3 regions of the Nocardia sp. NBC_01499 genome follow, and region 1 is predicted to be linked to each of the others. Evidence: riboswitches for the same ligand, from Rfam matches in the RefSeq annotation. Region 1 holds a riboswitch; each other region holds the start of a gene.
What was found. A riboswitch is a leader RNA that binds a small molecule or an ion and turns the genes downstream of it on or off. The one in region 1 is predicted to bind cobalamin.
Positions count from the first base shown of each region.

Region 2: it holds a riboswitch for cobalamin, as region 1 does, so the genes downstream of both, OG203_RS22680 (CbtB-domain containing protein) here and metE (5-methyltetrahydropteroyltriglutamate--homocysteine S-methyltransferase) in region 1, are expected to answer to the same signal.
Region 3: it holds a riboswitch for cobalamin, as region 1 does, so the genes downstream of both, OG203_RS03715 (CbtB domain-containing protein) here and metE (5-methyltetrahydropteroyltriglutamate--homocysteine S-methyltransferase) in region 1, are expected to answer to the same signal.

Region 1 is NZ_CP109426.1:2,943,520-2,948,373, forward strand. Features, by position in the region: gene OG203_RS13590 (pyruvate carboxylase) at 1-2,221, opposite strand, end outside; gene OG203_RS13595 (glycosyltransferase) at 2,338-3,210, opposite strand; cobalamin riboswitch at 3,467-3,673, shown strand; gene metE (5-methyltetrahydropteroyltriglutamate--homocysteine S-methyltransferase) at 3,827-4,854, shown strand, end outside.
Region 2 is NZ_CP109426.1:4,961,235-4,966,088, reverse strand. Features, by position in the region: gene OG203_RS22700 (TetR/AcrR family transcriptional regulator) at 1-68, opposite strand, end outside; gene OG203_RS22695 (OsmC family peroxiredoxin) at 323-763, shown strand; gene OG203_RS22690 (hypothetical protein) at 851-1,354, opposite strand; gene OG203_RS22685 (CbtA family protein) at 1,390-2,202, opposite strand; gene OG203_RS22680 (CbtB-domain containing protein) at 2,193-2,387, opposite strand; cobalamin riboswitch at 2,450-2,615, opposite strand; gene OG203_RS22675 (antibiotic biosynthesis monooxygenase family protein) at 2,659-2,973, opposite strand; gene OG203_RS22670 (alpha/beta fold hydrolase) at 3,067-3,828, shown strand; gene OG203_RS22665 (A/G-specific adenine glycosylase) at 3,851-4,747, opposite strand; gene OG203_RS22660 (carbonic anhydrase) at 4,838-4,854, shown strand, end outside.
Region 3 is NZ_CP109426.1:841,875-846,728, forward strand. Features, by position in the region: gene prpB (methylisocitrate lyase) at 1-675, shown strand, start outside; gene OG203_RS03705 (bifunctional 2-methylcitrate synthase/citrate synthase) at 741-1,850, shown strand; gene OG203_RS03710 (CbtA family protein) at 1,896-2,759, opposite strand; gene OG203_RS03715 (CbtB domain-containing protein) at 2,790-3,005, opposite strand; cobalamin riboswitch at 3,045-3,191, opposite strand; one part of gene OG203_RS03720 (IS3 family transposase) at 3,244-3,517, shown strand; one part of gene OG203_RS03720 (IS3 family transposase) at 3,517-4,502, shown strand; gene OG203_RS03725 (TauD/TfdA dioxygenase family protein) at 4,663-4,854, shown strand, end outside.

The DNA of each region.
Region 1 (4,854 bases):
ACTGCCCGCCAGGGGTGTCGTGGGTGTGCACGTGGACCGGCAGGTCGAAGTTGCTACGCAACGCGGTCACCAAAGTCGCTGCCGCAGGGGCACGGAGCAGTCCGGCCATGTCTTTGATCGCCAGGATGTGTGCACCGGCGTCGACCATCTGCTCGGCGAGTTTGAGGTAATAGTCCAGGGTGTAGAGGGTTTCATCAGGATTGGACAGATCCCCGGTGTAGCTCATCGCGACTTCGGCGATGGCGGTGCCGGTTTCGCGTACGGCGTCGATCGCCGGGCGCATCTGGTCAACGTTGTTGAGCGCGTCGAAGATCCGGAAGATATCGATACCCGTCGCGGTGGCTTCGGACACGAACGCCCGAGTCACCTGCTCGGGATAGGGGGTGTAGCCCACGGTATTACGGCCACGCAGCAGCATCTGCAAACAGATGTTGGGTACCGCTTCACGCAACGCGGCCAACCGCTCCCACGGGTCCTCATACAAAAACCGCAGCGCCACATCATAAGTCGCACCACCCCACGCCTCGATCGACAACAGCTCAGGGGTCAGGCGGGCGACATGGCCCGCGACGCCGAGCAATCCGTTGGTGCGCACGCGGGTGGCCAGCAGGGACTGGTGCGCGTCACGGAACGTGGTGTCGGTGACCCCAACTGCCTTCTGCGCGCGCAACGCCTGCGCGAAACCCGCAGGACCCAGCGTCAACAGTCGCTGCCGGGAACCGTCCGGCGGCGGCACCGACAGATCGATCGCGGGCAGCTTGTCGTGCGGATAAACCGTGGTCGGCCGCTCACCGTGCGGCTTGTTCACCGTGACGTCGGCCAGATACGTAAGGATCTTGGTGCCGCGATCAGCCGACCCGCGCTGGTTGAGCAGCTCCGGACGCTCATCGATGAACGACGTGGTGACCCGCCCCGCCTTGAAGTCAGCGTCGTCGAGCACCGCGAGCAGGAACGGAATGTTGGTGGTAACACCGCGAATTCGGAACTCGGCGAGGGCTCGCTGCGCCCGCGACACCGCCGCCGCGAAGTCACGGCCGCGGCAGGTGAGCTTCACCAGCATCGAGTCGAAGTAGGCGCCGATCTCCGCGCCGAGGTTGGCGCCACCGTCGAGCCGGATGCCCGCGCCACCCGGCGTGCGGTAGGCGGTGATGCGGCCGGTGTCGGGGCGGAAGCCGTTGTTCGGGTCCTCGGTGGTGATCCGGCATTGCATCGCGGCGCCGCGGATGCTGACCGTTTCCTGGCTGAGGCCGAGCTGTTCGAGGGTCTCCCCGGCCGCGATGCGCAGCTGCGACTGCACCAGATCGACATCGGTGATCTCCTCGGTCACCGTGTGCTCGACCTGGATGCGCGGGTTCATCTCGATGAAGACGTGGTTGCCGCGCTCGTCGAGCAGGAACTCGACGGTGCCGGCGCAGCTGTAGCCGATCTCCTTGGCGAAGGCGACGGCATCGGCGCAAATGCGGTCGCGCAGTGCGGGATCCAGGTTCGGCGCTGGCGCGAGCTCGATCACCTTCTGGTGACGGCGCTGCACCGAACAGTCGCGCTCGAACAGGTGCATCACGTTGCCGTGCTGGTCGGCCAGGATCTGCACCTCGATGTGGCGCGGGTTGACCACGGCCTGCTCGAGGAACACGGTCGGATCGCCGAACGCCGACTCGGCCTCGCGCGATGCCGCCTCGATGGACTCGCGCAGGTGCTCGGCCTCGGCGACCCGGCGCATGCCGCGACCGCCGCCACCGGCGACCGCCTTGACGAAGATCGGGTAGTCCAACTCCTGCGACGCGGCGAGCAGCTCGTCCACGTCGGCCGACGGCGCGCTGGAGCGCAGCACCGGAAGCCCGGCGGCCTTGGCCGCCGCGATGGCCCGTGCCTTGTTACCCGCGAGCTCGAGCACCTCGGCGGACGGACCGATGAAGGTGATGCCCTCGCGCGCGCAGGCCGCCGCCAGGTCCGGGTTCTCGGACAGGAAGCCGTATCCGGGGTAGACGGCGTCGGCGCCCGCCGACTTCGCCGCGTCGATGATCGCGTCGATCGACAGGTACGCCCGGACCGGGTGCCCCTGTTCACCGATCTGGTAGGACTCGGCCGCCTTCATCCGATGGACCGAGTTGCGGTCCTCGTACGGGAAGACGGCCACCGTCCCTACGCCGAGCTCGTAGGCCGCGCGGAAGGCCCTGATGGCGATCTCGCCGCGATTGGCAACCAAGACTTTCGTGAACATTGGCCTAAGGTACCCGGACCCGGCCCCCGCGCAGGCAGGGAAGGGGCCTTCGCGAGCATCGGCACCACGCGATCCGGCGACGTGGTGCGGACGCTTGCACCTCCGACGTCACATCGTCAGATCCAGCGCATCGTGCGATGCCTGAGCGCGCCACGGAACTGACCGACGGCGAGGCCGATCATCAATCCGCGTTCCTCGGGAACTAATCCGCGAGTAAAGGGAAGACGAATCATGCGTAACACGACTTCGGGAAGATGAATTTCGGGAAATCCGCTGTCCGGGAATTCGACACTGATCCGCGTCAGGGCCAAACCTCTGGTGCGACCCTGACGATAGCCGGGACGGAAACCCTGACGGTATCTATAGGCAAGCAGCGCCTCGGGCAGATACCCGGTGCGATAGCCCTCCCGATGCGCGCGCCAGCCGAATTCGAGGTCCTCATTGGCGACGTAGGTGACGTCCTGGCCGCCCAGCTTCCGGTAGACCTCGGCACGGCACGCCATGCTGCCACCGGCAATCACAGGAGCATAAAGCCCGACGGGCTGGAACTTGTCGGGTGCGGGGACATTGGCAACGTGTCGCGGATTGTCGGTGTTGAGCGAATCACCTTCGACCGCAGAACAAACCAGATCGTAGCCCTCGTTCAGAAACGCGACCAGGTGGCTGACCCAAGTCGGGTACGCGCGATCGTCGTGATCACAGAACAGTAAAATCTCGCCGGCGGCACTGTCGGCTCCGACGTTGCGCGCAAATGCGGCGCCTTGTGTCCCGGACGCGTCGACATACTGAAGTTTCAGTCGGTCACTGGTCGGGTGATTGTCGAGGTGGACTTTCACGTCGAGCGGTGAGCCGTTGTCGGCTATTACGACGTCGAAATCCCCCACATAGTCTTGACACGTCAAGGCGTCTAGTTGCACATCGAGGAAGTCAAGGCCCTCCGCCGTCCCGATGTACGTCGGAATGACGATCGATACCGACCGCTCAGTCACCACAAGTACTCCTGCTATCGATCCCCATGCGGGAGCCCCTCCCCCGAGGGCATAACTTTAAACATGTTTCAGAAAGTTGGGCTACACCCAACTTCCGTGGGCTTCCTCACAGACTTGGACACATGACCAGATCGTGTCGGCGGGATGATCGACGGCCACCGCTTCCGCGCCCGCCCACACCGCCGCCACGCGCGACGCCCTATGCTGGTTGGTGCAGCTGGTTCACCGCGCGCGTACGAGATGGAGCCCCGTCGTCGCGTTGCGGAGCCGAGTTCGTTCGCCCCGAAAGGGCGGACGGGCGAGAGGGAACCCGGTGGGAATCCGGGACTGTCCCGCAGCGGTAAGCAGGAACGACCGCCGTCACACGCACTGGGCGCGACACCCGGGAAGCGACGGCCAGTAGGTCGGCCGACAAGGCCGGTGCCTGTGAGTCCGAAGACCTGCCAGCCGTGTCGGGTACGCCGTATCCGACGGCCACCGCCTCGTGGATCTGGGCGCGCGGTTCTACCAGTACTTGATGTGTCGGGGCTCTGTTGTCGGAATCTCCTGACGTATCTCCGGTAGCCGCGCAAGCCCGTATGGCGAGGGCCCACGACACCAGCACTGGAGAGACAACGTGACTGTTGTAAATCAGACACCGTTCACCGCAACGGTTCTCGGGCTACCTAGGGTCGGACCGCGGCGTGAGCTGAAGCGGGCCACCGAGGCCTACTGGGCAGGCAAGATCGACGCCGAACAGCTGCACACGGTCGCGCGCGACCTGCGGCACGCCCAACTCGCCGAACTACAAGCGGCGGGCCTGGATTCGATCCCGGTCGGCACCTTCTCGTACTACGACCAGGTCCTCGACACGGCCCTGCTGCTCGGCGCGCTGCCGCCGCGAGTGGCCGGGATCGCCGATCCGCTTGACCGATACTTCGCCGCCGCGCGCGGTAACGACACGGTCGAACCGCTGGAAATGACCAAGTGGTTCGACACCAACTACCACTACCTTGTCCCGGAAATCGACCAGGACACCGTGTTCTCGCTGAACCCGGAGAAGCTGCTCGGCGAGGTGCGCGAGGCGCTCGAGCTCGGCGCGCCCGCTCGTCCGGTGGTGATCGGCCCGATCACCTTCCTGAAGCTGGCCAAGGCCACCGGCGGGGCGCCCCTCGATCGGCTCGCCGAACTCGTGCCGCTGTATCGCGAGCTGCTCGGGCTGCTGGCCGAGGCGGGCACCGGATGGGTACAGATCGATGAGCCGGTGCTGGTCACCGACCTCACCGACGACGAACTCGCCCTGGTGCGAAGCACTTACACCGAGCTGGCAGCGGCGACCGGGCGACCGGCGATCCTGGTTGCCACCTACTTCGGCCACACCGATGCCGCGCTGACCGCGTTGGCCAGCACCGACATCGAGGGCGTCGCACTCGACTTCACCTCCGGCACAACCGTTTCCGATGTGGCCGGCATCCCGGCACTGGCGAGCAAGCTACTGGTAGCCGGTGTGGTCGACGGGCGCAACGTGTGGCGCGCCGATCTCGACGCCGTGCTGTCCACCCTCGGCACCCTGCTGGGTTCCGCTGCGTCGGTGGCGGTTTCGACCTCCTGCTCGCTGCTGCATGTGCCGTACACGCTGACCGCGGAGACCAAGCTGGACGAGGC
Region 2 (4,854 bases), 2.0 Mb from region 1:
CGCGCCGCGTCCGCGCGCTCGGGCGGGGTGGCCGCTCGCCCGGTGAGCAGATCCGTCTGGCTGGTCATGTCGCTGACTGTACCCGTTTCCGGAATAAGTGGACGATGCGTCCAGTTGTCGGTATGGCCGGTTTCGGCACCAAGTGGACAAGGTGGTCGCGCTCGCGCTGATCATCGGCGGAATCGTGTTGGCCAGGGTCACCGATCCCGAATAGCGAATGGCGCCAATGTTGCTCGTACAGCGCTCTAGTCCGACCTCGAGACGTGGGGAGGTGGGCTGGCTAAGCTCGGTGCGCATCCACATCATCAGCGAAAGGACCGTGATGCCTACTCGTACCGCGCGTACTGCTTGGACCGGCACTCTGCAGGAGGGGTCGGGACAGGTCGAGCTGGCCAGTTCCGGGGTCGGCAAGTACGACGTGTCGTTCCCGAAGCGTTCCGCCGAGGACGCCGACGGCACCACCAGCCCGGAGGAGCTCATCGCGGCGGCGCACTCGTCCTGCTACGCGATGGCGCTGTCGGCGCAGATCGGCAATGCGGGCGGCACCCCGGAGAGCCTGGATGTCAGCGCCGACGTCACCCTCGGCCCCGACCCGGCCGGTGGCTTCCGGATCAGCGGCATCAAGCTGACCGTGCGCGGCAAGGTCTCCGGCATCGACGCGGAGGCCTTCGCCGCCGCGGCCGAGGCCGCCAAGGCGGGCTGCCCGGTCAGCAAGGCGCTTGCTGGCGTCGACCACATCGTCCTCGACGCAGCCCTGGCGTAACCAAGCACAAACAACTGCCCGGTTCGCGTACCCCTCGTGCGCGAACCGGGCAGTTGCGTTATCCGGCAAGTAATTTCGTGTCTGGCCTTAAAGGCTCGGAGCGGCGGGAGAGAAGTAGCGGCGGGCTGCCGGGTGGTACATCGCGGGAATCGCGATCAGCACCGCGACGATGTGGATCGTGCGGAACAGGGCCACCAGCGCGCCGTCGAGGGTGATGGTGGCGAACAGGTCGCCGAACTTGTCGGCGGACAGCAGCGCCGCGAGCGGTTCGATGATCAGGGAGAGCAGGCCGATCACGCCGATACCGAAGGTCAGCAGCAGGCGGGCCCAGCGGGCGCCGTGCGCCATTCGGACGGCGACCAAGAGCACGACCAGGTAGATCCCGAGCCGCACGGCGAGCCCGGTGGCCAGGCCCGGCACGTCGATGTGGTTGCCCGCCAACGTCACCGCGGTCTGTTCGATGGCCTCGGCCACTCCGGCAAGCAGGGCGACGACGAGGCCGCCGAACGCGACGCGCACGGCGCGCGGTGGTTGTGCGGGTGCGCCCGAACGCGGTGGTGCGGGCCAAACGGAAAGGGCAGTGCCGGTCATGACACCGACACTGCCCGTCGAATTCCGGATCTGGATCAGCCCGCGGTAGCGATCGACTCTCGTACCGGAGTACTACTGCGCGTGGCGAATTCGGTGAGCGCGGCGAAGCCGAGGGCAAGGCAGGCCCACAGCGTCGCGGTCTCGGCCAGCGAGGACGCCCGGAACTGCCACAGCAGCGCGGCCGGGAAGTCCGCCTTCACCTCGTTGATGCCGGGCAGCACGATGTAGCCGACCGCCGTCACGAGGACGAACGTCGCGAGACCGCCGATCAGCCGCACCGTGCTCAGCTGGTCGCGCAGCAGCTTGTAGACGTACCCGCTCGCGCCGACGGCCACCAGGCCGAGCAGCACGGCGGCCACCCAGAGCAGGGTGCGCTCGTTGATCGTCGCCGGATCACCGACCGCGGGCGGGTTCGCCGGGTACTTGAAGAACGGCACCGCGACGATCGCGGCCCAGCCGCCGAGCCCGATCCCCAGCGCGAGTTTCGGCCCGGAGAGCGTGCTGTGGCGGCGCGCGAAGTGGGCGACCGAGGCGAAGATCGCGCCGAGCGCGAGACCGGCAAGGCCGAGCGCGAGGAACTGTCCTGCCTTCTGGCCGGTGCGGCTGACCAGTGGTTCTTCCTCGTCGCCGTGCGAATGCCCTTCGGGCGCCGCCGATTCCGCGTCGTGCGAATGCGCCGCGGTGCCGGCTTCCTCGATGGCGATGGCGGCGTCGACCTTCGGCTCGCCGATGAAGTAGCCCACCGACGCGGCGAGCAGGCCCGCGATGAGCCCGGCGAGCAGGCCGCGCAGCAGCAGGGTCTTCAGCGAACCGATCAGGGGGACGGCAGTGGGTGAGTTCAATGGCACGGGAGCCCCAGCAGGTGGCGTCCGTCGTGCATCAGCTCGTGCAGGTACATCCCGCTGCGCGAGATGACGCCCTGATCGAAGCCGACCAGGTACAGCGTGAGCAGTGCCAGCAGCACGACACCGACCGTGACGAGCACAGTGGCCAGTGAGTCGGTTGCCCGGCTCGGCGAATGCGCGATTGCCATGCGAGTCCTCCTAGGGATACGCGAGGTCGGACCTTCGTCCTCCCCAGCGCTTTCAGCGTCCCGTCGAATGGGTGCGAGGGTGCCGGTGTCTGGCTATCCGGCACCCACGGACTCGGTGCATGGAACACAGTGGCGCGACCGCTCCGGAATTACACCGGATTACCGCATCACCCTCGCGTTTTGTCATGCGCACTGTGGCACCTGAGGGCACCCGACGTCAACACGACCAGCGGAGTCGTGCTCTGACGCCGGGCAGGTCAGCCCGTCAGGGTCAGTCGGCAGGCTTCGCGGCCACGTCGATGACGACCTCGAATTCCAACAGCGACGCACCCGTGGATACCGGCTTCTGCCGCTCGCCAGCGTGCGCCTCGCGCGCTGGCCCGTCCCGCCACGCCGCGAACGCCTCTTCCGAATCCCACTGGGTGACAACGAAGTACCGCTTGTCCCCGGCGATCGGCCGGAGCAACTGGAAGCCGAGGAACCCCGGCGAGCCCTCGACCGCGTGCGCGCGGTGGGCGAACCGCTTCTCCAACTCGGGGCCAGCGCCCTCGGGAACCTCGATCGCGTTGATCTTCACAACAGCCATGGGCTCGACAATACGACCCGCGAGCGTCCGTCCGGTATGGGCCATATCGGGGGTAGCGCGCACGGCGCGCGCGGGCCCGGCAGAATCAGCGGGGTGTTGCACGACGAAGGCGGAGCGGGCGTCCCGATCCTGCTGCTGCACGGACTGATGGGCAGTGCCAGGACCTGGCACGATCAACTGGACTGGCTGCGCGACTACGGCCACGTCTACACCTTCGACGCCGCCGGGCACGGCAGGCCGGCACCGGACGAGCTGACCACCGAGGCCTTCGTCGCCGATCTGGCCGCGGCGACCGCCGGCATCACCGAACCCATGGTGGTGATCGGGCATTCGATGGGCGCGCTGCACGGCTGGGTGTTCGCCGCGACGCACCCCGAGCGGGTGCACGCGCTGGTTGTCGAGGACATCGCCCCGGATTTCACCGGCCGGACGGCGGCGGACTGGGCGGCGATGATCGAGGCGTGGCCGCAGCCGTTTCCGAACGCTGATGCCGTGCTGAAGTTCTTCGGGCCGGTCGCCGGGCGGTATTTCCTGAACTCGTTCGAGCACGGCCCGGATGGTTACCGGCTGCACGGCTCGGTCGCGACGTTCCGCGATATCTCGCAGGAGTGGGGCAGCCGCGACTTCTGGCCGCAGTGGCACGCCATCCGCGTGCCCGCGCTGCTGCTAGAGGGCGAACACACCATCACCCCGCCCGGCCAGATGCGGCAGATGGCCGAGACCCACCCCGACGCCGAACACGTACTCGTCTCCGGCGCAGCCCATCTCGTGCACGACGACCAACCAGACCAGTACCGCACCGCCGTCGAACGCTTCCTCCGCCGCGTGCTGAGCCCCGAGGCGCACACCTCCTGACTTCCCGCACACAAGAGGTGGGTCAGCGCGCGTTGCCGCCTTCGCCGGCGAGCGCGAAGAGGCCGTCGACGGTCTGCTCGATCAGTCCGTCGACCAGTAGCGAGTCCAGGGCGCGGGCGCGTTGACCGGGGTCGCGCGGCCAGGCGAGGTCGAGGCGAACGCGCTCGACCGGGCCGGTCGAGTCGCGCAGGACATCGAGCAGCCTGCCGCGGGCTTGCCGATCGGTGCCCTCGTATTTCTGTGTGCGGCGGACGATTTCGGAGACGGGGCGACCCGCCGCGACCCACGCGCAGCTCGGCAACGGACAGCGCGAACAGTCCGGTGTGCGCGCGGTGCATACCGTCGCGCCCAGTTCCATCAGCGCGGCCGAGAACACCGCGGCGCGGTCGATCTGTCGCGGCAGCAGGGCTTCGGTCTCCGGCAGATCGCGCGAGGACGGATTGCCCGCCTCCGCGCGACCGTGCACGGCGCGGGCGACGACTCGGCGAACATTGGTGTCGACCACCGGAACCCGTTGCCCGTAGGCGAAACACGCGACCGCGCGCGCCGTGTACGCCCCGATGCCAGGCAGGCTCAGCAGCACGTCAACGTCGGTCGGCACCTCGTCACCGTGCTCGGCGGCGAGCACCCGCGCGCATTCGTGCAGCCGCAGCGCGCGGCGCGGGTAACCGAGCTTGCCCCACGCGCGCAGCACCTCGGCCTGCGAGGACGCCGCCATCGCCGACGGCACCGGCCAGCGCGCCACCCATTCCCGCCAGATCGGCTCGACCCGGACCACCGGCGTCTGCTGCAGCATGATCTCGCTCATCAGGATCTGCCACGCGGTGACATCGCCTCGGCGCCACGGCAGGTCACGCGCGGTCTCCTCGTACCAGTCGAGCAATACGTCGGCATCGATGCTGTTCGGAGCTTTCCTCACGGTTCCTGTCCTACTGCCGCGGGCCGGTATTTGCCGACCCGTAACCAAACGAACTGGCTGGTAACACAAGCCTTGTGCACAATGGTCGGTATGCCTGATTCAAATCC
Region 3 (4,854 bases), 2.1 Mb from region 1:
GTCGCGCGGGTCACCGATCTGCCGGTGCTCATCGACGCCGACACCGGTTTCGGTGAGCCGATGAGCGCCGCGCGCACCGTGACGATCCTCGAGGACGCCGGAATCGCGGGCTGTCATCTCGAGGACCAGGTGAATCCGAAACGCTGCGGCCACCTCGACGGTAAGGCCGTTGTGCCGACCGAGGAGATGGTGCGTCGGTTGCGTGCGGCGGTAACCGCAAGGCGCGACCCGAATTTCGTGATCTGCGCGCGCACCGACGCCGCCGGGATCGAGGGCATCGACGCCGCCATCGAACGCGCCAAAGCCTATGCCGACGCGGGTGCGGACCTGATCTTCACCGAAGCACTGTCCGGCGAGGATGATTTCGCCAAGTTCCGCGCTGCCGTCTCGATTCCGTTGCTGGCCAATATGACCGAGTTCGGCAAGTCCGAACTGCTGTCGGCCAAGACGCTGGAGTCGATCGGCTACAACGCGGTCATCTACCCGGTTTCCACGCTGCGCCTGGCGATGTGGGCGGCCGAGTCCGGGTTGCGCGAGATCTTCGCCGAAGGCACGCAGGCCGGGCTGCTCGATCGGATGCAGCATCGCAGCCGACTCTACGAACTGCTCGACTACGAGCGCTACAACGAATTCGATTCCGACATCTTCAATTTCAGCCTGAGCGGGGACCAATGACGACAGCATCGCATCGCGATTCGATGAGGGGTGGTGGCTGGGCGACGGGTGGGCCCGATACCGCCATGCCGACTATCCACAAGGGTCTTGCCGGTGTCGTCGTGGACACCACCGCTGTCTCCAAAGTGGTGCCGGAAACCAACTCGCTGACCTACCGCGGCTACGCCGTGCAGGACTTGGCCGAGCATTGCAGCTTCGAGGAGGTCGCCTACCTGCTGTGGTACGGCGAACTACCCAATGACGCTCAGCTGGAACGGTTCTGCCAACAGGAACGCGCAGCACGCCGCGCCGATCGGTCGCTGCTGTCGCTGGTGACGAAGATGCCGGACACCTGCCACCCGATGGATGTGGTGCGCACCGCGATCAGCTACCTCGGTGCCAAGGATCCGGCTGAAGCCGATAACAGCCCGGCGGCCAACCGCGCCAAGGCTTTACGGATGATGGCGGTACTGCCGACCATCGTCGCGGCCGACCACCGCCGCCGCCACGGTCAGGACCCGATCGCGCCGCACTCGCACCTCGGCTTCGCCGAGAACTTCCTGAACATGTGCTTCGGCAAGGTCCCGTCCAGGGAACTGGTCAAGGCGTTCGAGGTGTCGCTGATCCTCTACGCCGAGCACAGTTTCAACGCCTCCACCTTCGCCGCGCGCGTGGTCACCTCGACGATGTCGGACATCTACAGCGCGGTCACCGCGGCCATCGGCGCGCTCAAGGGCCCGCTGCACGGCGGCGCCAACGAGGCGGTCATGCACGACATGATCGCGATCGACGACCCCGCCCTTGCCGAGCAGTGGCTGCGCAACAAGCTCGCCAACAAAGACAAGGTGATGGGTTTCGGGCACCGCGTCTACAAGAACGGTGACTCCCGCGTGCCGACGATGAAGAAGGCCTTCATCGACATCGCCGCCGCCACCGCCGGTGACAAGTGGGTGCGGATGTACGAGATCCTCGAGCGCACCATGAACGAGGCGACCGGCATCAAGCCCAACCTCGACTTCCCCACCGGGCCAGCCTATTACCTGCTCGGTTTCGACATCGAGGTGTTCACGCCGATCTTCGTGATGAGCCGCATCACCGGCTGGGCCGCGCACATCATCGAGCAGCGCGAATCCAACGCGCTGATCCGCCCGTTGAGCGAATACGTCGGCGTGCCACAGCGTTCGGTTGTCGCCTGATCCGAACACCTTCCCACGAACCACGCCGACGCTCGGCGAGTACCGTCAAGCAGCAGGCTTGGCGGTACTCGCTACCGCCGCGTCTCGCCCACCTGTCGGCTCGAACAACTTGCCCGTCAACGTCGCGAAGACCAGACCGATGGCCAGCCACAGGATCGCCTGCGCGGCAAGCGAATACAGCCGGAAACGATACAGATCATCGGCCGGGAAACCCGGATACACGATCGCACCCGACGAATCTCGCAGCGGCTGCGGCGTTTCCGTCGCCTGCCTGCCGAACTCGGCGGTATTGGCCGACAGATGCCCCAACTGCGGCAGCAGCAGCATCACGATCCCGATCGCCACCACGAACGCCAGCGCCGCGAGCAGACTCGCCGACCAGCTGCCGAACCGAGGTGCGAGGCGCCGCCCGAGCAGCACCGCCCCGAACAGGAACAGCGACGACAACACCACCATCACCAGATACAAACCGGTGCGCGACCCGATAGTGTCCGGATGCCCGATCGACGGCGGGTTCGCCGGATACTTCAGGAACGGCACCAGGTACAACGCCGCGAAAAACCCACCGGCCAACAGCAACGCCAGATTGCGCGGCGAAACCTTTCCGGCCCGGCCAACACTCAGGGCGTAGACCACCGCGAACAATCCACCCATGGCCACGCCGAACAGGATCATGCCGAGGCCGATGCCGACATTGGACTGCACCGACCGGGTGAACACCTCCGCACCCATGTCTCCCATCGGATGCCCCGCCGCTTTGTCCAGCGTCTCCTGTGCCTCGTCTCGACCACTTTCATAGTCGATCGCGCGCTGGATCACCGGCTCGGCGAAGATCCGCGCGAAGAGGAACGCCAACAAGCCGCCGATCGCTCCGGCGAGCAGACCGCGGCCGATGATCTGTTTTTCCATCCCGCTACCACCCGCTCCGGCCTGGCCGGATCAATGGCATGGGAAGCCGAGGAAATGCCGTGCGTCGTGCACGAACTCGTGCACGTGCGTATCGCTGCCGAACACCGACACCGCGCCCTGGTCGATGCCGATGAAGTAATAGATCAGCAACGCCCCGAGCACGGTTCCGACCATCCACAACGTGGTCGATACCGAAGCACTGAGCGGGCGGACCGTCACACCGGCATGCGGTACATAGGTGGCCATGCGGGACTCCTTCCAGGGATTACGCGTCCCTACATCCAGGATGAAACTTCCTGCCGGGCCGAGTTTCTGACTCACACACCACTATTCGAAGCGTGCTCACAGCGGCGCGACCGCTCTGGACTCACACCAGATTCCTCACACCCAGCAGACATCAACTCTAGAAGCGGCCGAATCCACGGGTCAAGGATGAACCGCCCCGGCTTTTCGGCCGCTTCTTTCCTTGTGAAGGATGTGGGCCATGCCCAAGCGTTATCCGATCGAGCAGCGTGAGCGTGCGGTGAAGATGGTGCTGGACCGCCTCGACGGGTATCCGTCGGCGTATGCCGCCTGCCAGGCGCTCGCCCCGAAGCTCGGTGTCCACCCGGAGTCGTTGCGGGTCTGGGTGAAGCAGGCCCAGATTGACACCGGGAAGGCTCCCGGTGTGACGAGTGCGGAGCAGGCGCGGATCAAAGAACTCGAACGCGAAGTCCGAGATCTGAAGGAGGCCAACGAGATTCTGAAAGCTGCCTCGATTTTCTTCGCGCGGGAGATCGACCCGCGCCGCCGGTGATCTGTGCGTTCATCGATCAGATGCGGGGGCTGGGTTTCCGGGTCGATCCGATCTGTCGCGTGCTCACCGAGCAGGGCGTGCAGGTCGCCGGACGAACCTATCGGAACTGGAAAACCGCGCCGGCTTCGGCGCGGACAGTGACCGACGCGCGCCTGACCGACGCATTGCTGGCCACCATCGGCACGCCCGAGGGAATGTATGGGCGCCGCAAGATGACCCCGTATCTGCGCCGCCAGGGCCTCCAGGTAGGGATCGGCACCGTCGACCGACTCATGCGTGACGAAGGTCTGTCGGGCGTGGTCCGCGGCGGCAAACACCGCACCACGATCGGCGGGAAAGGCGCCGGTCATCGCCGCGCCCCGGACCTTCTCGACCGCGACTTCACCGCAACCGAGCCAAATCGCAAGTGGGTCACCGACTTTACTTACGTGCCCACCTGGTCGGGGTTCGTGTATGTGGCGTTCGTGATCGACTGCTTCTCCCGTTCCATCGTGGGCTGGCAGGCCGCCACGATCAAGGACACTGCCATGGTCACCACCGCACTGAGAATGGCGCTGTGGCGGCGCGATCACGATGGTCACGCCGTTGAGGATGGATTGATCCATCACAGCGACGCGGGATCGCAATACACCTCGATAAGATTCGCAGAAACCCTTGCCGCAGAACAGATTGCGGCCTCGATCGGCAGTATCGGCGATGCCTACGACAACGCCCTGGCGGAGTCGACGATCGGGCTGTTCAAGACCGAAGCCCTCGCCCGTGACAGCCCGTTTCTCACCGGGCCACTGCGGGCGCTCGACGATGTCGAGTACGCGACGATGGAATGGGTCGACTGGTACAACAACCAGCGGCTGCACAGCCTGCTCGGCCATATCCCACCCGTCGAGTACGAAGCCGCCTATTACGCTCAACAACAGCCATCCCAGCCGGTGATGACTCAACCATGAAGCCGGCCGGAAAGTGGGGACGGTTCAGGATCACCCGACCTCGTTACCCGAGCGTGGCCCGCTGTTCTCGTTCGGATCTGGGTGACCGTAAAGCTGGTCAGGCCCGAATCAGCGTGGTTACGTCTGTTCTGTCTGTCTGGTTGAAGCGAAAGGCCTTGGTATGTCCGTCGATAACGCAGCGGAGTCCGGTGTGCGAGTGGTCAAGCTCGGTGCCACCATCGGCGCGCGAATCGACGGGGTCAAACTAGGTGGCAGCCTGGACGCGGAGACAATGGCCACCATCCGCGCGGCGCTCAACAAGCACAGGGTGATCTTCTTTCGCGGACAGCAGCACCTGACCGAGGACGGACAG